Pontiella desulfatans: one gene and its partners. The protein of the gene in region 1 interacts with the protein of each later gene in a pairwise test. Links are inferred from orthologs where the notes say so. Each region holds a gene or a part of one and is shown on either strand. Other genes may lie near its edges.

The links.
Region 2: the proteins of E9954_RS27160 (region 1) and E9954_RS18950 interact in binary tests that used the Escherichia coli proteins (3 or more experiments, as listed by UniProt). The link is inferred for Pontiella desulfatans from one-to-one orthologs.
Region 3: the proteins of E9954_RS27160 (region 1) and ftsA interact in binary tests that used the Escherichia coli proteins (3 or more experiments, as listed by UniProt). The link is inferred for Pontiella desulfatans from one-to-one orthologs.

The regions. Positions count from the first base shown.
Region 1 is NZ_CAAHFG010000004.1:370,899-378,141, reverse strand. Bases 2,266-5,260 are described here. They hold E9954_RS27160 (rod shape-determining protein), read right to left. Parts: upstream 4,280-5,260; coding sequence 3,251-4,279; downstream 2,266-3,250. Other genes in these bases: E9954_RS27155 (RecQ family ATP-dependent DNA helicase), read left to right, coding at 4,547-5,260; mreC (rod shape-determining protein MreC), read right to left, coding at 2,339-3,181; mreD (rod shape-determining protein MreD), read right to left, coding at 2,266-2,342. Also shown: E9954_RS27175 (peptidoglycan D,D-transpeptidase FtsI family protein), read right to left, coding at 1-1,836; more of mreD, read right to left, coding at 1,833-2,265; more of E9954_RS27155, read left to right, coding at 5,261-7,243. UniProt on the Escherichia coli protein: Forms membrane-associated dynamic filaments that are essential for cell shape determination. Acts by regulating cell wall synthesis and cell elongation, and thus cell shape.
Region 2 is NZ_CAAHFG010000002.1:788,948-796,195, reverse strand. Bases 4,249-7,248 are described here. They hold E9954_RS18950 (cell division protein FtsZ), read right to left. Parts: upstream 6,328-7,248; coding sequence 5,170-6,327; downstream 4,249-5,169. Other genes in these bases: ftsA (cell division protein FtsA), read right to left, coding at 6,320-7,248; E9954_RS18955 (MBL fold metallo-hydrolase), read left to right, coding at 4,475-5,098; E9954_RS18960 (hypothetical protein), read left to right, coding at 4,249-4,474. Outside these bases: E9954_RS18980 (prepilin-type N-terminal cleavage/methylation domain-containing protein), read left to right, coding at 343-762; E9954_RS18975 (PulJ/GspJ family protein), read left to right, coding at 771-1,544; E9954_RS18970 (type II secretion system minor pseudopilin), read left to right, coding at 1,541-2,557; E9954_RS18965 (PilN domain-containing protein), read left to right, coding at 2,541-3,929; more of E9954_RS18960, read left to right, coding at 3,929-4,248. UniProt on the Escherichia coli protein: Essential cell division protein that forms a contractile ring structure (Z ring) at the future cell division site. The regulation of the ring assembly controls the timing and the location of cell division.
Region 3 is NZ_CAAHFG010000002.1:783,731-790,762, reverse strand. What follows is about bases 1-2,784. They hold ftsA (cell division protein FtsA), read right to left. Parts: upstream 2,114-2,784; coding sequence 887-2,113; downstream 1-886. Other genes in these bases: E9954_RS18940 (cell division protein FtsQ/DivIB), read right to left, coding at 2,126-2,784; E9954_RS18950 (cell division protein FtsZ), read right to left, coding at 1-894. Outside these bases: more of E9954_RS18940, read right to left, coding at 2,785-2,965; E9954_RS18935 (D-alanine--D-alanine ligase), read right to left, coding at 2,993-3,886; E9954_RS18930 (nucleotidyltransferase family protein), read left to right, coding at 4,058-4,360; E9954_RS18925 (HepT-like ribonuclease domain-containing protein), read left to right, coding at 4,353-4,697; E9954_RS18920 (DUF167 domain-containing protein), read left to right, coding at 4,700-4,996; E9954_RS18915 (metal ABC transporter solute-binding protein, Zn/Mn family), read left to right, coding at 5,013-5,870; E9954_RS18910 (metal ABC transporter ATP-binding protein), read left to right, coding at 5,867-6,610; E9954_RS18905 (metal ABC transporter permease), read left to right, coding at 6,603-7,032. UniProt on the Escherichia coli protein: Essential cell division protein that assists in the assembly of the Z ring. May serve as the principal membrane anchor for the Z ring.

The DNA of each region.
Region 1 (7,243 bases):
GGGGTTGGGATCGTAGGGCCGTTCGGGATCGAACCTGAATTTCTTGATCAGGCGGGGCCGGTAGAGGTGGCCGCCGTTGGCGATCGTTGCGGCGACCATCGCCATCTGCAGCGGGGCCACGATCAGTTCGCCCTGGCCGATGGAAAGGTTGCAGGCGCCCGCCAGCCCGACCGCTTTTTCCGGCAGGTTGCCGTATTTGTTGCCCTTGGTCATGAACGTGCCGGAGAGATCCTCGACGTCCGGGAAGAGGCCAACGGGCTGGCCCAGGCCAAAATCCTTCGCCATGCGGTAGATCGGTTCATAGCCGACTTCGATCGCCATCTTGAACATGTAGACGTTGCACGATTTTTCCAGCGTTTGCCGGATGGAGAGGTCGTCCCCGTGGCCGTAGCGGGCATGGCAGCGCATCTTGCGCTTGCCGATCATGTGGTATCCGGGGCAGTCGTGGTGCACGTCGGCATACTCCGGGTGCTCGCGCAGGACGCCCAGGCAGGCGATGGGCTTGAAGGTGCTGCCCGGGGCATACTGCCCGTAGACCGCGCGGTTGAGCGTCGGGGCGTTCGTATCGGTCATCAGCTTTTGCACATATTCGCTCGAAGCCATGTATTCGTTGGGGTCGAACAAGGGCGAACTGACCATGGCGAGCACATCGCCGTTGTTCGGGTCGAGCACCACCACGGCGCCTTTCACCGGCCCCTCGAACGGATCGGTGTCGAGGTGCATGGTGAGGGCTTCCTTGGCGAACTGCTGGATGCTGCGGTCGATGGTGAGCTGGAGGTCGCCGCCGGGGCGCGACGGCAGGGTTTGCAGGTCGCGGTGGCGGAAGCCGTCGGCATCGATCTGGACGAGCTGGTAGCCCGGTTCGCCCTCGAGCAGCTCGTTGTATAGCCCTTCCAGGCCTTTCTTTCCCTTGATTCCGCGGACATCGAAGTGGAATTGTTCGCCCGGTTGCTCGTCCGGTTTCCCCGTGTCGGCTTCGCGGGTGAAACCGATGAGGTGGGCCAGGTTTTCGCCTTCGGGGTAGGTGCGGTCGGGCAGGCAATAGATGTCGGTGGCGGTCAGGTCGGAGCAGGTGTCGGCCCATTTGGCGATGGTTTTCTGGTCGAGGCGCTTCCAGGCCAGCAGGGGCACGGGACGCTGGGAGTTGATGTGCCGCTTGATGGCTTGCAGGCCAATGGGAAGCTTTTCCATGTCGACCCGGCCGTGGAGGCGTTCATGGATCTTGTAGACCAGCTCCAGCGTGTTGGCGGCCGTGGAGGTCGCCCGTTCTTCCAGCTCCGCCGTATGGATCACGATGCCGCCGTCGACCACCGGATTCTTCAGTTCCAGGCCGGGCACCTCATAGCGTTTGTTCCAGCCCTTGGGCGGGGCCGTCCACTGCTCGAACCCGATGCGCCATTTGCGGATCTCGTCCGGGGTGAGGTTTTTGTAGACGGCCAAGGGTTTATCGGGGGCAAAATGCAGATGGCGCTTGATGTCGTTGTAGCTCACATCCGGCTTGCGGCCGACGCGCAGCCAGATTTCGTGCACGAGTTCGAGGGTTTTGGCCACCATGGATTTCGGGGCATAGAGCTCCTCGGTGTAGATGGCGATGCAATAGTTCGGGACGCTATCGGCCAGCACGGCGCCGTTGCGGTCGTAGATCATGCCGCGCACGGCGGGCAGGCGGATGCGCCGGACGCTCTGCTTGAACAGCTGGTCGTCGAACGATCCCTTGGCACGCACCTGCAGCTTCCACAAATTGGTGGCCAGCACGCCCATGGCGAAAACCATCAGGCCGAAGACGGCCCAGATGACGTGGTTGCTCGAAGCGCGTTTTTGTTGCCTCACCTTCATTGCCATCCGTACCCCCGTCGTTTGGGGAGGGCGGCCTCCAGCTTGTTGATCGAAAACGAGACGAGCGGCAGCGTGGCCATGCCGAGCCAGAAGGAGCCGCCCAGCCGCAGCAGCGTAAGGCCGAAATGCATCGGCCGTTGCCCGGTGGCGGAGTAGATCAGCAACGAGGCGAACGCGGTGAACAGCCCGACGGCCGCTCCGAAGATCAACTGCGAAACCAGGCCGTCGGCAAACACTTCGCTGCGTATCTTGTTGGCTAGGATACCGATGACCGGGAAGGCCAGCAGGGCGGGGCCGAACGCGCCGAGGTTGAGGCCATCCTGCAGCAGCGCGGCGGCAAAGACGACCAGCCACATGTCGCGGTTGTCGCGCCGCAGGGCATAGTAGAGCACCATCGCGGCGAGGATCGGCGGCTTCATGGAGCCGAAGAGCGGCCAGGCCGGCAGCACCTGCTGGAGCAGGGCGCCGAGCATCAGCAGCAACGCCATGAGAATGCGGCGCTTCATCCTTCACCTCCCGTATTGGAGACCACGAAGACATAGTCGAGCAGCCCCACGGTGGCGCCCGGAATGAGCTCGGCATGCTGGAACAGGCCCGTCTTGTCCATATAGACCTTATCAACATAGCCGATGTGCACGCCCTTGGGGAACTGCCCTTCGCCTTCTCGGCTGGAGAGTCCGGAGGTGACGACCTCGTCGCCGACCTTGATTTCGATGTCTTTGTTGATGAATTCCATTCGAGCCTTGGGGTAGCCCTTGAGTGTGCTGCCGGCGCCGCGCACCAGGCCGTAGCCGCCATCCTTGATGCGGGCGATCCGCGCCGAAACGCGGCAGGCGGGATCGGAAACGAGCAGGACTTCGCTGGTCAGTTTCGAAATTTCCTTGGTGCGGCCAACCAGGCCGTCGGGGCTAATGACCGCCAGGTTGGCCTCGATGCCGTCGGCGCTGCCCTTGCCGATGCGCACGGAGTTCCACCAGCCGGAAATATTGCGGCTGATGACATCGCAGGGGATCATGGTGTAGGAATTGATGCTGCGGAACTTGAAGGCGCGGCGCAGGCGGGCGTTGTTTTCCTCGGCGTCGCGCAGGTGGTTGAGTTCGGCCTGGATGCGCACGAGTTCATGCCGCAGCTCGCGGTTTTTTTCCACCGCGCCGCCTATGCCGCGGATGGCCGCGGTGGCCTCGGACAGCCGCTGCCAAACGCCGGAAACGCCGCGTTCCGCCGGTGCCATGGCGTCACGAACCGCCCCCTTTCCCTTTTGGGTCAAGGAGGGTAGCGGAACGAACACCACGAGCAGCAGCAGGGCTGTTGCTCCGGCATAGATAAGTTTTTTGTTCCTCAGCACTATCCGTCCCTAACGGGAGGACAGGCGAAAGCCGCACATGGGCGGGGAAAATCGGTCGGATAAAGAGCCCTAGTTGTTGGGCCCCGCCATCTTGCGTAGGAAATTGATTTCGTGCAGGACAATTCCGGTGCCTTCCGCGACTGCGCTCAGCGGATCGTCCGCCACATGCACGGGCAGGGCGGTTTTCTCCGAAATGAGCACATCGAGCCCGCGCAGCAATGCGCCGCCGCCGGCCAGGACCATGCCCCGGTCGACGAGGTCGGCCGAGAGCTCGGGCAGGCAGCGTTCGAGCGTCACGCGGACCGCCTCGACAATTGCATTCACCGGTTCCTGCAGGGCCTGTCGCACTTCCTCGGAGCTGATTGTCAGCGTCCGCGGCAACCCGGCCACCAGATCCCGTCCCTTCACTTCCATGGTGCTTTCGTCACCGGTTGCCAGGGCGGATCCCATCGTAATCTTTATTTCCTCGGCGGTTCTTTCTCCAATCAACAAATTATATTCCCGCTTAATGTGCTGGATTATCGCCTCGTCCATCTCATCGCCGCCAACGCGCACACTCCGGCTGTAAACAATGCCGGCAAGGGAGATCACGGCCACTTCGGTCGTTCCCCCCCCAATATCCACGATCATGTTGCCGGCGGGTTCCTGTACAGGCAGGCCCACCCCGATCGCGGCGGCCATCGGCTCTTCAATTAAAAACACATCGCGCGCGCCCGCATGCATCGCGGAATCCTTTACTGCGCGCTTCTCCACTTCGGTGATGCCGCTGGGCACTGCAATAACCACCCGGGGCCTCACCATCCGTCTTCTGTTATGCACCTTCTGGATAAAATAGCGCAGCATCGCCTCGGTCACTTCGAAATCGGCGATCACCCCGCTCTTCAGAGGGCGGATGGCCACAATGTTCCCTGGCGTACGGCCGAGCATTCTCTTTGCCTCGTCGCCGACCGCCAAAACCCGGTTCGTGCCGGCCTGCACCGCCACGACCGAGGGTTCGCGGATCACGATCCCGCGATCCCGCGCGTATACCAGAGTATTCGCTGTTCCCAGATCGATTCCAATGTCGCTGGAGAACATCCCCATGGCCCGGTTGAACATATTGGTTTTCCTTTAAGTAAAATTGCTTCGTGTAAAATCGGGAAACAATGTGACAAATCGCCCCGCGGGGTCAAGGGCAAAGCGTTAGCATCCTGTGTGCCATTTGGAATTCCGGCGGGGGCCGGCCCGACGGCGTGTTACAATCTTTGGCCTCTTTGCAATCGTTGGGGGAAAGCGGCGTTGATCTGCCTACTTGCAAAGTTCCTTGTTGCATGTGTTTAATGCGAAAAACTAGACTTTGGCTGTATGGATCGTGCTGAAAAATTATTGAATGGAAGCCTGCTGCTGGACTTGGAGACGGCCCCCGATGGAAGGATTCTTAAAGTTGGTGCCATTTTCGGTGCCGAGGCACGGTTTTTTAAGGGGCGGTTCCGGCCATCCGATGTGGTGCAGGCATTGGATGGAATGGCCGGGAATGCCCGTTTCGTGCTCGGCCACAACATCCTCGACCACGACCTCCCGCTGCTGAAGAAGCAGTTTCCCCATCTGGTTCTCCACGAGATTCCGGTCATCGACACGCTGTTGCTTTCGCCGATCGCCTTTCCGGAAAATCCCTACCACCACTTGGTGAAGGACTACAAACTCGTCAGCACCGCCTTGAACGATCCGGTTGCCGATGCCCGGAACGCCGCCCTTCTATTCAAGGACCAGCTCGAGGCGTTCGACCCGCTGCGGGAATCCGATGCCGGGCTCTTGCGGTTCTATGCATGGGCCTTTACGGCAACGATGGAGCCTTTGTTCCAGGCGCTGGGGGTCGCGCCTTTCGGGGATCGGGAGGCTGCGGATTTCTTTGCCGAACATGCGGCGGGGTTCGGATGCGCCACAGCGGCTCGGTCGGCGGATTCGGAAAATCGTGAAGCGGCGGCCTATGCATTGGCGTGGCTGCGGGTGGCCGGTTCCAATTCCATTCTGCCGCCCTGGGTTCGGTACCGGTTCCCCGAAGTGGTGAAGCTCGTGCGTACCTTGCGGGAGACCGCATGCGATGACCCCGGGTGCGCATACTGCCGCGCCAACCACAACCCGCAGGAGCAGCTGAAGCGCTTCTTCGGGTTCGACGATTTCCGCCCGGAGCCTTCGCTGCCCGAGGGCGGGAGCTTGCAGGAGGCCATTGTCCGCAGCGGCATGAACAACGAGCCGTTGCTGGCCATCCTGCCGACCGGCGGCGGGAAGTCGCTCTGCTACCAGTTGCCTGCGTTGGTGCGCAACCAGCGCCGGGGCGTCCTGACCGTCGTCATCTCCCCCTTGCAGGCACTGATGAAGGATCAGGTCGACAACCTCAACCGCCTGACGGAATCGAACTTTGCCGCGGCGCTCTACGGCATGCTCACCCCGCCCGAGCGGGGCAGCGTGCTGGAGCGCGTGCGCCTGGGGGATATCGCCTTATTGTATGTTTCCCCGGAGCAGCTGCGCAACGTCTCGTTCAGGAACATGGTGAAGCAGCGGGAGATCGGATGCTGGGTTTTCGACGAGGCGCACTGCCTGTCGCGCTGGGGGCACTCGTTCCGCCCGGACTACCTCTACGCCTCGCGCTTCATCCGCGAACTGGCGGAACAGCAGCGCGTCGAGTGCCCGCCGGTGGCCTGCTTCACGGCCACCGCCAAGTGCGATGTGGTCGAGGAAATCCTGCAGCATTTTGAAAAGGAGCTCTCGCAAGACCTGTGCGTGTTCGATGGCGGCGCCGAACGAACCAACCTGCGGTTCGAAGTTCAGATGATCAATTCGGCGGAGAAGGAAACGCGCGTCTTGCAGCTGCTGAGGGATCGGGTGCCGGAAAACGGCGCATCGGTGGTCTATTGCGCAACGCGCGCCCGAACCGAGGAGATGGCGGAGTGGCTCCAGCTGGCCGGCCTCTCGGCCGAGGCGTTCCATGCCGGTTTGGAAGCGCCCGAAAAACGGCGGATTCAGGATCAATTCATTGCCGGAGACATCCAGCATATCTGCGCCACGAATGCGTTCGGCATGGGGATCGATAAGGAAAACGTGCGCTTGGTCGTCCATGCGGACATCCCCGGATCGCTCGAAAACTACCTGCAAGAGGCCGGCCGCGCCGGCCGCGACAGAAAAGCGGCCCAGTGCGTGCTGCTCTTCGACGAGCAGGACATCGAAACCCAGTTTTCCATGAGTGCCTTTTCGCGGCTCACGCGCAACGACATTGCCCAGATCCTGCGCGGCCTCCGCCGCGCCAAGCGCAACGAGGACAACGAGGTCGTCATCACCGCCGGCGAAATCCTCCGCGACGAGGAGGTGGAAACGGAATTCAACACCACCGATCCCATGGCGGCGACCAAGGTCAATACGGCGGTCTCGATGCTGGAGCGCGGCAACTTTGTCCAGCGCGACGAAAATAAAACCGCCGTGATGCAGGTCAAGCCGTTGATGCAAACCCGCGAGGAAGCCATCGAAAAGATCAACGCGCTGGATCTTGCGGATCGGGTTAAAAGGCAGTGGCACGAAATCATGGCGCAGCTCTTCGACCGCGATCCCGACGAGGCGATTAGCGCCGACGAGCTGGCCGAGCTGCCCTCCATGGCCGTGGCGGAGGAGATCGCGCAGTATCGCACCTTGCGACACGATACACTGCCGGTGTTGCGGATTTTGAAGGACATGGTCGATGCCGGGCTGGTGAAGAAAGACACCCTCCTGAGCGCCTACGTCAAGGTGCGCTGCGCCAATTCCGCCGAGAAGGCGCTGGCGGAGGTCTGCGCGTTGGAGAAGGCGATGATCGCCCTGCTGCGTGAGGAGGAGCCGGATGGCGAGGGCTGGATGGCGCTGAGCCTGCGGCGGCTGAACCAGCGGCTGCTCGACGACGACCACGCCTCCGCCCCCGAATCCCTGCGCAACCTGCTCAAAAGTCTGGCGATGGACGGGCAGGGGCTGGCTGGGCGCAGGGGAAGCATCGAATTGAAATACCGCGACCGCGACCACTACCGCGTCAAGCTGCAGCGCAGCTGGGAAGCCTTGCAG
Region 2 (7,248 bases), on another replicon or contig:
CTCTGGTTTTGCCGTTCCAGTTATCAGGTACTGGTTATTGGTTATCAGGACACGTCGTACGCAACCATCGGTTTAGCCCAATAACCAATAACTTTTAACAAACCGCCTCGCAAACTCGAAGGGTTTTGCAAGAGGCTCCGTTGTGCATAAAAAAGCGCAATCCACCCCACCGGTCGAGCCAATTACGGACCACACCCTTCCCCCACCACGGCAACCCCGTTCCCGCACCCTATGTCCGCCCCGTCCCGCCCGCCCATTAAAGTCGGGATTGGAAGGCAATAAAAAGCGGGTATGTTTGTCTTTATTTAACTGCGGCGAACTGGGATTATTCGCATCTGCTTTATGAAAAAACCACCTGCATCCAAAAGAGGGCTGACGCTGATTGAAGTGCTGATTGCCCTGATTATCCTCAGCGTCGGCGTTTCGTCGATGATGGTGGCCATGGCTCGGTGCCTTTCGGTGGTGCGCACCGCGCGCAACCGCGATGTGGCGCGCGGATTGATCCAGCGGGTGGACATCGAGAATCCGATCGAAAGCGTCGATATGGATGAAATGACCGAGGATGGCGATTTCGATGATGTCGAGGGGTATACCTGGTTCCGGGAAATCCTGATGGTCGATGAAGAGGAGCGCCCCGGCCTTTTCGAGGTGACAACCCGCATCCAGTGGTCGGAAAAGGGCCGCGACGCCTTCGAGGCAATCACCGTTTTCAAATATGCCCCCGATGCGGAAAGCGTAACGAGCTCGGTCAAGGGAAACTAGATTGAAACGTGAAACCTGAAACGAACCAACTGAATAAGGCCAAGTGTGGATTCACCCTGCTGGAGCTGATGGTGGCGATGATTATTCTGACCATCGCGATGTCGATGGCGTTCCAGGCGTTCAGCGGAACCATCCGGGGATGGAAGCGCGGTTCAGAGGTGATCGACGGCATCAAGCATGGCGACTTTGCGATGGGGCAGCTCATGGCGGCCGTGAATTCCACCATCTATTTCTACAATCCGCGCAAGACCTACGCCTTCAAGTTCGACAAAGGCTCGTCCGGCGGCCTGCCGGCCGACATGATCAGCTTCGTGACCTCCAGCTCCGCCTTCATGCCGGCCGACTCGCCCTTTGCGGAAGGGCCGCACCGGGTTAAACTCTACATCGACGACGAGGGGGGCGAACAGGCCCTGTTTGCCGTGGCCATGCCGGCCATCGCCGACGACGAGGAGTTCGAGGATGAATACGACGTCGACCCCATCCTCGTCTCCCGCGTTATCCAAGGGCTGGAAATCATGTTCTGGGACGAGGAGTCCGAGGACTGGACGGAGGAATGGGAACCGGAAAACTCCATCCCCGAGCGGATCCTGCTGACGATCTTCGTGGCATCCTCCGATGAAAAGGAGGAACCCATCGAATTTTCCCGCACGGTCGAAATTCCGGTGGCCAAATCGGTCAAGGAAAAGCTTGCGGGCCCCTCCATCACATCTGGCAACTCAGGCACCACCTCCACCTCCGGAGGCGCCAAAAACACCACCATCATCAACTCGAACAAACGATGACGAACCCTCGCTCCAACCGAAAAAAGGAAGGCGCCGCGCTACTGGTGGCGCTTTGGGTGCTCATCATCCTTTCGCTGATCGTAGGTTCGTTTGCGTTCGAGGTGCAGCTGGAGGCCATGCTGGTTTCGCACAAGCGCAAGAAATACCGGGCCGAAATGATGGCCCGCTCCGGCCTTGAATATGGCCGAGCCCTGCTCGACGCGCACAAAGACGCCAAGGAGATGGAAATCGAGGACATGGACGAGGACAAGGACGGTTTCATGCAGGCCGCCCTCTACATCCAGCGCGGCCTCCCCGCCCCGTCCACCATTGAATTCGAAGATGGCGGCAAGTTTACCGTCACCGTCGAACCGGCGGAAAACGGCCGCAACGTCAACCTGCTGACGCGCGAACAATGGATGGATATGCTCGAGTTCGCCAATGTCCCCTCCTCCGACTGGGATGCCATGATCGACTGCCTCGAGGACTGGAAGGACGAAAACGACCTGCATGGCCTCAACGGCGCCGAGTCGGACGACGAGTTCTACGAGGAACGGGGCTATCCCGTGAAAAACGGCCCGCTCGACAGCGTCGAGGAGCTGCTGCTCATCAAGAACTGGGGGCCGGACATCCTCTATGGCCGCTCCGCCGACGAGGAGGGCGACGAAATCATCGGCATCGCCGACAAGCTGACGGTCTGGGGCGACGGCAAGGTGAACCTGAATTCGGCCACGGCCGATGTCTTGCTAAGCTACTCCGAATACGAGGATTGGGAGCTTGAAAGCGTGTTCGAGGCCCGCATGGGCGAGGATGGCGAGAAAGACACGCTCGACGATGGCATCAAGAGCCTCGGCGACGTGGGGGCCGATGGAAACAAATTTAAATTGCAAAGTACTTTCGTAAAGGTAACGTCTGTTGGAGATATATTCGGCAACCAATACCAGATCGAGTGCATTGTTGCGCTCAAAGACAAGGACTCGGTAGTGGTCTATTGGAACGAAGGACCGGTCAAGAACAATGCGAATACGCGATAAGATCATCACAGCAGCATGCCGCACCCCGGACGGCATCGAATGGACCACCCTGAAGATCAAGCAGGATGGCAACGAACTCGTTGAGCAACGCGCGCACGCCGTTGCCCTCCCCGAGGAAAACCTGGAAGAGTCGATTGCGGCCATCCAACTGCCCGAGCAGCTCATCGAGCATCTCGCTGGCGATGTTACCGCGGCGCTGCGCACCTCCGAGCTGCTCATGCGCACCATGGAGTTCCCCACCTCCGATCCTTCCGAAATCGCCAACATGGTCGGCTTCCAGATCGACAAGGTTTCCCCCTTCCCCATCGACCAGCTTGCGATTGCCCACGAAATCCTGCGAGACAACGGCGAAAGTGCCGACGTCCTGATGGCCGGCGCCAAACGCGCGTGCATCGATGCCATCGGAGACACCTTCGAGAAAAAAGGGGTGCGCATCCACAGCATCGACGCCCGGATCCTCGGCTGGCTCGAGCTCCTGCGGGGCAAGGAACAATTGCGGGATCGCGGATGCGAAATCCTGATCATCGACGATCAAATCGATTTTTCCCTCACCGTCATGAACGAGGGCATCCCCATCGCCTTCCGCTCGCTCCAGGAGGATACCGGCGACATGAACGTGGTCGAGGAACTCGTCTACGAGATCGGCTACACCCTCACCATGCTCGATACCGAACACGAACTGGAAACGCCATCGGTTATCCAGTTCTGGAGCTTTGGCGAGATTCCCGACGCACTCCTCACCAAGCTGTCGGAAAAGTCGGGCATCCGGGTGGAGCACCACGATCTCGGGATGCTCCCCCCGCTGTCCCAAGGCATCGTCGAGCGCGCCCTGCACGCCGAAAACCGCATCGAGCTGATCCCGCGCGAATGGATCGAGCACGAACAGCGCAAGCAACTGCGCAAGAAATTCACCATCATTTCGGCCGGCATCGCCGCCATTTGGGTGATGGTGCTGCTGGTGTTCTTCGGCATCTACAAGGTGCGCGACGTACAGCTCGCCGGCATCCAGGCCGATGCCGAGGCGATCCGCCCGGCGGCGGAACAAGCCTTGCAAAACCGGCAAAAGCTCCAGGCGCTCAAGGAATACACCGACCGCTCCGACTCCTCGCTTGAGACCCTGCGCGAAGTCACCCGCCTGCTCCCGATCGGCGACATTGAATTCGTGAGCTTCAACTACACCAAGGGCAAGGCCATCTCCCTTCGCGGCACCGCCCGCAGCGACGACCTGGCCAACGACTATTTCTCCGCGCTGAACAAGTCGGCCCTGTTCGACGGCACCAAGGATGTTTCGGTCAGCACCAAAACGACGAAGGGCGTCAGGCGCGCAGTGTACTCCGTGACCCTCCCCTTCCCGACGAAGGAGGCCGAATAATGAAGATTTCCCAACGCGAAATGATCCTGGGCGTTGCGACGCTCGCCGCAGGGCTGGCTTGGCTGACCTGGTACATCGTCAGCAACAAGATGGACGAATACAAGGCCAAGGCGACCGAGATTGAAAAACTGGAACGGCAGATCAGCTTCAACCAGAAGGCGATCAAGATGCAGGAAGACTGGCTCGGCGAATTGAACGAGCTGCAGAAAGGCCTGCGCGTGTTCGACACCAAGCAAAAGTCGGTTGCGCCCGAGCTGATGAAAACGATCAAGCAAATCTCCGACAAGCACGGCATGGACATCACCCGCAACCAGCCCCGCAGCGAGAAACCCATTGGCGACCTCTTCGAGCTGGCCATCAACTGCACGTGGCAGAGCGACCTGGAAGCCATGGTCGATTTCCTGGCGGAGCTCCAGCAGCAAGGCGTTCGCTACGATGTGCGCACCCTCAACGTGAAGCCCGTGGGCAACAACACCGGCAAGCTCGGCGGCAACATGCTGATTCACTGCGCCTATACCAAAAAGCCGAACGCGGGGAAAAAATAGATGCATATCGAGGCCATTCCCACCGGCGCCTTCCAGGAAATCTGCTACATCGTCCACAACGACGCGAAGCAGGCCATTGTGCTCGACCCCGGCGATGACGCGGAGGTGATTGAGCAGCGCCTGGGCAAGCTCGGGCTTACCGTTGCCGCCTATGTCTGCACCCACGCCCATGCCGACCACATCAACGCCTTGGCCGCGCTGCATGCCAACTTGCCGGCCCCGGTGGCCATGCATTCCAACGACTGGGCCTGGGCCTTCGATTCCGCGAACCAGATCGCCCCCTACTATCCCGTCCCGGCGCGCCCCCGAATCGACACCCCCATGCCGCTCGAAAGCGCGAAGGATTGGGAGTTTTCCGGCATCCGGTTCCAGTGCATCGAGACCCCCGGCCATACCCCCGGAGGCTGCTGCATCCTGTTTCCGGAGCCCGGAATCCTGATTGCCGGCGACACGCTTTTCAAGGGATCATGCGGCCGCACCGACCTGCCGGGCGGGAACCCGCGCCAGCTCAAGGAATCGCTCAACAAGCTCAAGCAGCTGCCCGACGACGTGCTCGTTTTCCCCGGACACGGCGAAGACACCACCATCGGCACCGAGCGCGCCACCAATTTCTTTATGCAATAGATGGAGGGCCCGGTTCCACCCGGGCCACCGCTCGACTGGTTTAGGGCGGGGTGGAACCCGCCCCTCCAACCCTACCTCGGCAACTTGATGTCGCGGCGGATATAGGCGGGGACGTCGAGATCCTGGTTGTTATGGATGGTTGGATCGACGTAGGTGAATTCGCCCTTCCCGGCGGTTTCGAGCGGAAGCTCGCCCTGTTGCAGACCCTGGCGCCGGTTGAAGCTGAAGCCCATCTGCCGGTTGGCATCGTCCACCAGCGGCTCCTTCCAGTGCTCGGCCACCAGTGCGATGGCGGAAATGCGCCCTTCGAAAGCAGGGTCGACCACAACGCCGAAATTCAGCCAGATCTCCTCCGGCAGCAACTCCTGCAAACGGTTCATCACCGCTTCGATTTCACTCAGCTTCAGGTCGTGCCCGCCGGTGAGGCTAACCACAACCCCTTCGGACGCCTCCAGCAGCTTGCCCTTGTTGAGCAACCGATGCTTGGCCAACCCTTCCGCAACCCGCGTCGCCCGGGTGTCGCCGGAGCCTTCCGCGCTGGCGAAATGGCAATAGCCATCGCAGTTGCGCAACATGGTGTGCAGGCAGGAAAAGTCCAGACCGCAGACGCCGTTTTTCGTCAACAAGCGCCAGATCCCGCAGATGCCGTCCATCATCACCTGATGGCTGCGGGCATAGGCTTGCTCGGCCGGAAGCTCGGCATCGGACCGGTCGACCAACCGTTCGTTGGAAATACGGATGATGGCGTCGGCATGGGTTCGGATTCGCTTCAGCGCCTCCTCCGCAACCCGGGCGACTTTACGGCCTTCGAAGGCGAAAGGCATGCCCGCCATCACCAACACGAGCGAACCGGCCTCGCGCGCGATCCGGGTTATGACCGGCACGGCGCCGGAACCGGTTCCCCCTCCAAGCCCGGTCACGATGACCAGCAGATCCACCAGCCGCAGCTGGTTCCGGATGCTGGAGGAATCCTTTTCAATCGACTGGCGACCGAGTTCAACGTCGCCACCGGAACTGAAGCCGCGGGTAACGGTTGCCCCGACGTGGATCACGCGATCCATCGAGGTGGCTTCCAGCACCTTCGTGTCGGTATCGATCACCACGGCATCCAGGCCCGGGTTGAGTTGGCGCATGGCGGCAACAGCCCGCACACCGCTGCTGCCGACCCCCATCACCAACATGCGGGGCGCGGCGATGCCGCGGCCATCAGCCTTGGCGGGCTCACTCATGGGCACCTCCCCAGAACAGCTGCAGCAACCGCTTGCCCAGCGGCGGTTTTTCTTCGACGGTCCGCAGGGAGGCGGCATAGCGGATGGCCCCGACATGGCAGGCATAGAGCGGCGCCTCCTTCGCGGAGGAGAGCCCGTGGACATCGGACGGTTTCCCGTACATGCAGGGAACGTTGAAAACCTTTTGCCCAAGATCGCGCGCCCCATTGAGGAAGGCGCCGCCGCCCACCAGCAGCACGCCGGCGCTGAGCGGAACATTCGGGCACTGAAGATCCACCTGCTCCTTCACGAGGGTGAAGATTTCCTCCATGCGGGCGTTGATGATCGTGTTGAGCGTCACCGCACGGACCATCTTCCCGCCAAATCCCTGCGTTGAGCTCGGAATGGAAATATTGTGGTCGCGCTCCATCAGGTTGGTCAGGGCGCTGCCGTCCTTCTTCTTGACGCTCTCGGCGGCGGCCAGGGGAATCTGCAAGCCCACGGCAATATCGTTGCTCACGTGGTCGCCCCCGACCGCGAAGGAACCGGCCGCCTGGAGGAAGCCGTCGTGATAGAGGGCAAAGTCGGTGGTGCCCCCGCCGATATCGATGACGAGCACCCCGGCTTTCTTCTGCTCGTCGTTCACCACGGCGATGGCGGAGCAAAGGCCGCTGAAGACGGCATCGGAACAGGTGATCGGCACATCGTCGACAATCTTCCGGAAGTTATCGACCGCGCTCCGCTTGCCATGGATCGTGAGCATGTCGACGCGCAGTTCCTCGCCGGCCATTCCGATGGGGTTGGTGACGTTCATGGAGTCGTCGATCTGGAAATATTGCTGCAAGGTATGCAGCTTCATGCGGTTTTCGGGAAGCGCCACCTTGCGGGCCAGCTCGACGACTTCGTCGACGTCCTCCTCAACAACCTCGGCCAGCTGGTTAT
Region 3 (7,032 bases), on another replicon or contig:
ATTCAGCCAGATCTCCTCCGGCAGCAACTCCTGCAAACGGTTCATCACCGCTTCGATTTCACTCAGCTTCAGGTCGTGCCCGCCGGTGAGGCTAACCACAACCCCTTCGGACGCCTCCAGCAGCTTGCCCTTGTTGAGCAACCGATGCTTGGCCAACCCTTCCGCAACCCGCGTCGCCCGGGTGTCGCCGGAGCCTTCCGCGCTGGCGAAATGGCAATAGCCATCGCAGTTGCGCAACATGGTGTGCAGGCAGGAAAAGTCCAGACCGCAGACGCCGTTTTTCGTCAACAAGCGCCAGATCCCGCAGATGCCGTCCATCATCACCTGATGGCTGCGGGCATAGGCTTGCTCGGCCGGAAGCTCGGCATCGGACCGGTCGACCAACCGTTCGTTGGAAATACGGATGATGGCGTCGGCATGGGTTCGGATTCGCTTCAGCGCCTCCTCCGCAACCCGGGCGACTTTACGGCCTTCGAAGGCGAAAGGCATGCCCGCCATCACCAACACGAGCGAACCGGCCTCGCGCGCGATCCGGGTTATGACCGGCACGGCGCCGGAACCGGTTCCCCCTCCAAGCCCGGTCACGATGACCAGCAGATCCACCAGCCGCAGCTGGTTCCGGATGCTGGAGGAATCCTTTTCAATCGACTGGCGACCGAGTTCAACGTCGCCACCGGAACTGAAGCCGCGGGTAACGGTTGCCCCGACGTGGATCACGCGATCCATCGAGGTGGCTTCCAGCACCTTCGTGTCGGTATCGATCACCACGGCATCCAGGCCCGGGTTGAGTTGGCGCATGGCGGCAACAGCCCGCACACCGCTGCTGCCGACCCCCATCACCAACATGCGGGGCGCGGCGATGCCGCGGCCATCAGCCTTGGCGGGCTCACTCATGGGCACCTCCCCAGAACAGCTGCAGCAACCGCTTGCCCAGCGGCGGTTTTTCTTCGACGGTCCGCAGGGAGGCGGCATAGCGGATGGCCCCGACATGGCAGGCATAGAGCGGCGCCTCCTTCGCGGAGGAGAGCCCGTGGACATCGGACGGTTTCCCGTACATGCAGGGAACGTTGAAAACCTTTTGCCCAAGATCGCGCGCCCCATTGAGGAAGGCGCCGCCGCCCACCAGCAGCACGCCGGCGCTGAGCGGAACATTCGGGCACTGAAGATCCACCTGCTCCTTCACGAGGGTGAAGATTTCCTCCATGCGGGCGTTGATGATCGTGTTGAGCGTCACCGCACGGACCATCTTCCCGCCAAATCCCTGCGTTGAGCTCGGAATGGAAATATTGTGGTCGCGCTCCATCAGGTTGGTCAGGGCGCTGCCGTCCTTCTTCTTGACGCTCTCGGCGGCGGCCAGGGGAATCTGCAAGCCCACGGCAATATCGTTGCTCACGTGGTCGCCCCCGACCGCGAAGGAACCGGCCGCCTGGAGGAAGCCGTCGTGATAGAGGGCAAAGTCGGTGGTGCCCCCGCCGATATCGATGACGAGCACCCCGGCTTTCTTCTGCTCGTCGTTCACCACGGCGATGGCGGAGCAAAGGCCGCTGAAGACGGCATCGGAACAGGTGATCGGCACATCGTCGACAATCTTCCGGAAGTTATCGACCGCGCTCCGCTTGCCATGGATCGTGAGCATGTCGACGCGCAGTTCCTCGCCGGCCATTCCGATGGGGTTGGTGACGTTCATGGAGTCGTCGATCTGGAAATATTGCTGCAAGGTATGCAGCTTCATGCGGTTTTCGGGAAGCGCCACCTTGCGGGCCAGCTCGACGACTTCGTCGACGTCCTCCTCAACAACCTCGGCCAGCTGGTTATCGGACGGATCGACCAACTTGTGCATGCCGGTGCTTTTCTTGGCGAGCGCCTGCCCGCCGGAGGTGACGAGCATGATCGACTGGATCCCCTTGCGGCGGTTTTCCTCGGCCGCCTTGATGGCCTTGCGGACACAGGCGATCGCGTCGTCGCGGTTGATGATTTCGCCCTTGCGGATGCCGCGCGACTCGGCTTCGCCAATCCCGACGACCGACACAAAACCGTCATCGCGCAGCTCCCCCACGATTACGCGGACGGTGCTGGTTCCGATTTCCAAAACTGCCGTAGCTTCGAGCGCCATGCTTCTCCAAGATCAATAGTAGGTTACAGGCACCTTGGCCGTATCGAGGGTGACATCGACGGTCTTCACCTTCAGCCCCCGGCCGGTTTCGATCTTGATGACCGAGGCGAGCTTATGGAGACGGGGCTCGAGCGAGAAGCGCGGGATTTTTGCGCGCACGCCGTTTTTCAGGTAGAGGTAGACATAGTCGGAATACTGCAGGTCGATGCTTTCCAGCGGAACAAAGGTGTGCAGATAGGTGCTGCTTTCGCACATCGCAACGATCTTCAACGCGGTTTCCACATCGCTATGGCTGGCCGGCTGCCCCAGCCCCAGGTCGATGTCGAGCCCCTTGATGACCGGTAGCGTCGCCAGCTTGCGCCGATGCGGCATCACATACCCGTAGCGATCCACCATGAACGGGTACCGGGTGGCCTGGCGACCGATGATCTGCGCCACCGGCACGCGCTCCTTGACCTTGACAATCATCGTGTTCGGCAACTTGCGCTCAAGGTAGACCGACTCGATCATCGAAACCTCCAGCAACTTGCCTTCGATCTCCTTGAAGCTGCATTCGAACAGGTTCATGCCCTCGCTCAGGCCGGACATCTCGCGGATGTATTCCTCCGTCAGCTTGCCATTGCAGGAAATCAGCAGGTTCTGGATTTCGAAACGCTGGTTTTCGGCATAGAGCTTGCGGTTGACCCAACGGAAGCCCATCACGACCCCAACAAGCAGGGCCAGCAGCAGGCAGCAGGCAATCGTCAGCACCACCGTGCGCTGGGCCATCAGCGCCGACCCGCCACCGCCGCGCTTTTTCGCCCGCACATACTGTGCTTTTTTTCGTGTTGTCGTCTTCTTCCGCGCGGCCATTCCTACACCCTTGAATCAATCGCAACACTATAGATGAGCCCATTCCATGATTCGACAACAAAGCTTGGAAAAACCGATTCCGGCGGCTTGCGCGGCCTTGGGCAGGAGGCTGGTGGCGGTGAAACCGGGGATGGCGTTGAGCTCGAGCACGTAGGGCTTGTTTTCGGGCGAGAGGCGGAAATCGACGCGGCCGAAGCCCTCGGCCCCGAGGCAGTCGAACGTTCGGAGGGCGATGGACTGCAGCTCGGCTGCCAGATCGGGATCGAGCTCGGCGGGACAGACGTAGGTGGTGTCGCCGGTAATGTATTTGGCCTTGAAGTCGTACCACGGGGTCTTGGGCTTGATTTCAACCACCGGCAGCACCTGGCCATCGACCACGCCGACGGTCAGCTCGCGTCCGGGAATATATTCCTCGACCAGCACGTCGGCGGAATATTGCGCGGCATCGGCAAAGGCGGCGCCCCACTGCTCCTCTTCGAAAACCAGATGGCACCCGACGCTCGAACCTTCGCGCGGCGGCTTGACCACGAGCGGTACGGGGAGGGTGCGGGCGGCCGACTTGGTGATGACTTCACCTTTTGCGACAGGAATACCGTTGGCGATTAGGCACTCGCGCGTCAGAACCTTATCGAACGAAACCCGGCTGGATTCGGCGCCGGAACCGGTGAAGGGCATGCCGAGATCAACCAACCGCTGCTGGATTTCGCCGTCTTCGCCAAACTGGCCATGCAGGGCAATAAAGACCGCCTCGATGCCGGCGGGAAGCGAGAAATCCTTGGTTTCAATGTCGATCTCGCTGACGTCGTAGCCGCCGTCGCGCAAGCCCTGCGCGATCGCCGCGCCGGACTTCAACGACACCTCGCGCTCCGAAGAGATCCCGCCCTTCAAGACTGCCACCTTGTTAAATCGTCTGTCCGCCATTTGTTATTCCTTTGCCAGATTCTGTTTCGTGGCATCAATATGCCCCTTTTATGAAAGCGGTGTCGAGGTTCAGCTTGCGAAAGCCTGCAGCCCGATCCATCCGGCAAGGAATCGGGAAAAAACCTCAACGAAAGCATAGACCCACCATTCCATTGCGGGTACTCTCGGACCATGCAAAACAAACAGGACATGATCGAACTACTGAGAGGATTATTGCCCGAACTTCGTGGAGAATTCGGCGTAAAATCGCTGGGCATCTTTGGTTCGTTTTCGTCCGGGACTTCTTCGGACGAAAGCGACCTGGATGTCCTTGTAGAGTTCGATAAACCTATTGGCCTGCGATTCGTGGAGTTTGCTGAAAAACTGGAGAATTCGGTAAACCGATCAATCGATATCCTCACGCCTGAAGGATTGCGCAGCATACGCCAACCGGAAATCATCAAAAGCATCGAAAATTCCGTCACCTATGTCTAAACGATCCCTGCGAACCTCTTTACTGGATATGGTTGAAGCCGCAGAACGGGCAATTCAATATTGCGATGGCATGCATTACGATGCCTTTCTTCGCGATCACAAAACGCAGGATGCCGTCACCCGCAACATCGAAATCCTTGGAGAAGCGGTAAAAAACATTGGAACCGACTTTCGCTCGGCCCATGGAAACATTCCGTGGAAGAATATTACCGGAATGCGGGATAAACTGATTCACGACTATTTCGGGGCAAACTTTGATGTCATCTGGAATGTCGTTAACGATGAACTTCCGAACCTTCTGGCAAAGCTGAAGGAACTCATCCCTGAACCGGAATAGCCATGCCCTGTTTCGAGGAAAAAGATGGATGCCTTATCCTGAATGTGCGCGCGGTACCGCGCGCCTCGAAGGATGGCATTGCCGGAGTGATGGGCGATGCGCTGAAGGTGCGCATCCAGGCCCCGCCGGTGGAGGGCAAGGCCAATGCCTACCTCATCAAGTTCCTTTCGAAACTCTGGAAGATTCCGCGAACCAGCATTGAAATCCTTTCGGGGGAAACCGGCCGCAACAAGCGGTTGTGCATTTCGAACCCGCCCGACGAATTACGGGCGGCATTGTTGACATTTGAAACGGGCTAGGCCATTTATACAGGACATGAAAGGTACTATTTTACTATTAACCGCCCTGCTGCTCTTCGGATGCGCGGAAGACCCGACCCCGGACACCACTGGAAAACCAATGGTTTTCGTGAGCATACCCCCCATGGCTGGGCTGCTGAAGGAGATTGCGGGAAACGATCTGGAAATCCGGACGCTGCTTGGCGAGGGCCAATCCCCCCATGCCTACGAACCGACCGCCCGCCAGCTGGCGGCCCTTGGAGAGGCCGGTATGCTTTTCACCATCGGCGTCCCGTTCGAAGAGGCCCTGCTCAAGAAGATTAAACCGATCTATCCGAAACTCCGTATTGTCGAAACCGACTCGGCCATTGAAAAACGCTCGATGCCGCATGAGCATGCCGGCCACCAATGCACGAACGACCATGGCGCAAAAGACCCGCATGTTTGGCTGAGTCCGCAAAACGCCGAACGGATTGCCACCTGCATGTTCAATGCGCTCGCAAAAAACAACGATGACCGCCACGCAAAACTGGTCCAAACCTTGAAGCAACTGGATGAAGACCTCGAAACCCGTCTCGCCCCGTTCAACGGAAGCCGCTTCTATGTGTTCCACCCCTCGTTCGGCTATTTTGCCGACCGATACGGCCTGACACAGGTTCCGATCGAGCTGGATGGCAAGTCGCCCGCGCCGCGCCAGCTCGCCGACCTGATCGAGCAGGCGCAGGTGGATGGAGTGAAGGTGGTCTTCGTACAGAAGCAGTTTCCGGCCGAAAGCGCCCAGGCGGTGGCGGATGCCATCGGCGGCAACGTGGTCCAGCTGGATCCGCTGGCCGAAGATGTTGTTGCCAACCTCCGGCAAATCGCGGAAGCTGTTGCCCAAACCTTGGAACAATGAATCCGCCACCCATCCATATTGAAAACCTGGATTTTTCCTATGGGCCGGTCTCCGTGCTGGAAAAGGCCAACCTGGAAATCGGCGACCGTGAGTTTGTCTCGGTTGTGGGCCCCAATGGCGGCGGCAAGACCACGTTGCTTAAAATACTGCTGGGGCTTCTTGAGCCGCGAGCGGGTTCGGCCTCCGTCTATGGGGAAACGCCCATCCTTGGCCGGAAATGGATCGGATATCTTCCACAGCATTCGCACCTCGATTCCAAGTTTCCGGTCACGGCGCTGGATGTGGTGCTGATGGGCCGGCTGGGCAAAACGCGGCGGCTCGGTTTCTATTCGAAGACCGACCGCGCCATCGCCAGCAACATGCTGGAACGGGTGGGACTCGAAAAACTAAGCCATCGCCCGTTGGCCGCGCTCTCCGGCGGACAGTGCCAGCGCGTCCTGATTGCCCGGGCCTTGGTGACCGAGCCCAAATTGCTCCTGCTCGACGAACCCACCTCCAGCCTGGACGACTATGTTGAACGGGAGCTTTACGATCTGTTGCTGGAACTCAACAAGGAGCTGACGATTGTGGTGGTTTCGCACGACGTCGGCTTTGTTTCGCGCTACGTGGAAAAGGTCATCTGCGTGAACCGCGTTGTGCACGTCCACCCCGTCAGCGAGATCAGCGAGGATATCATCCACGACATGTATGGCGAACACGTGCATATGGTGCGGCACGACCAGGAGCATGGTGATGGCTGATTTTTTCCAGGCCCTGTTCCAGCATGGCTTTCTGCAGCATGCCCTGCTGGCCGGATGGCTCGCCAGTATTTCCTGCGGGGTGGTCGGCACCTATGTCGTTACCCGGCGCATCACCTATCTCGCCGGGGGCATTGCCCACTGCGTGCTGGGCGGCATGGGTTTCGCCCGCTATATGCAGGTGGTGCACGGCTGGTCGTTCATGACGCCGATGCTCGGGGCCATGCTTGCCGCCTTGCTGGCCGCCTTTGTGATTGGATGGATCAACATCAAGGCCAAGGAGCGGATCGATACGGTCATTAGTGCCTTTTGGGGGCTTGGCATGGCCGCCGGCATCCTGTTCATTGCCAAAACGCCGGGCTATGGCGAAGACCTGATGGCCTACCTGTTCGGCAACATTCTGCTGGTTACGCAGCGCGACCTGC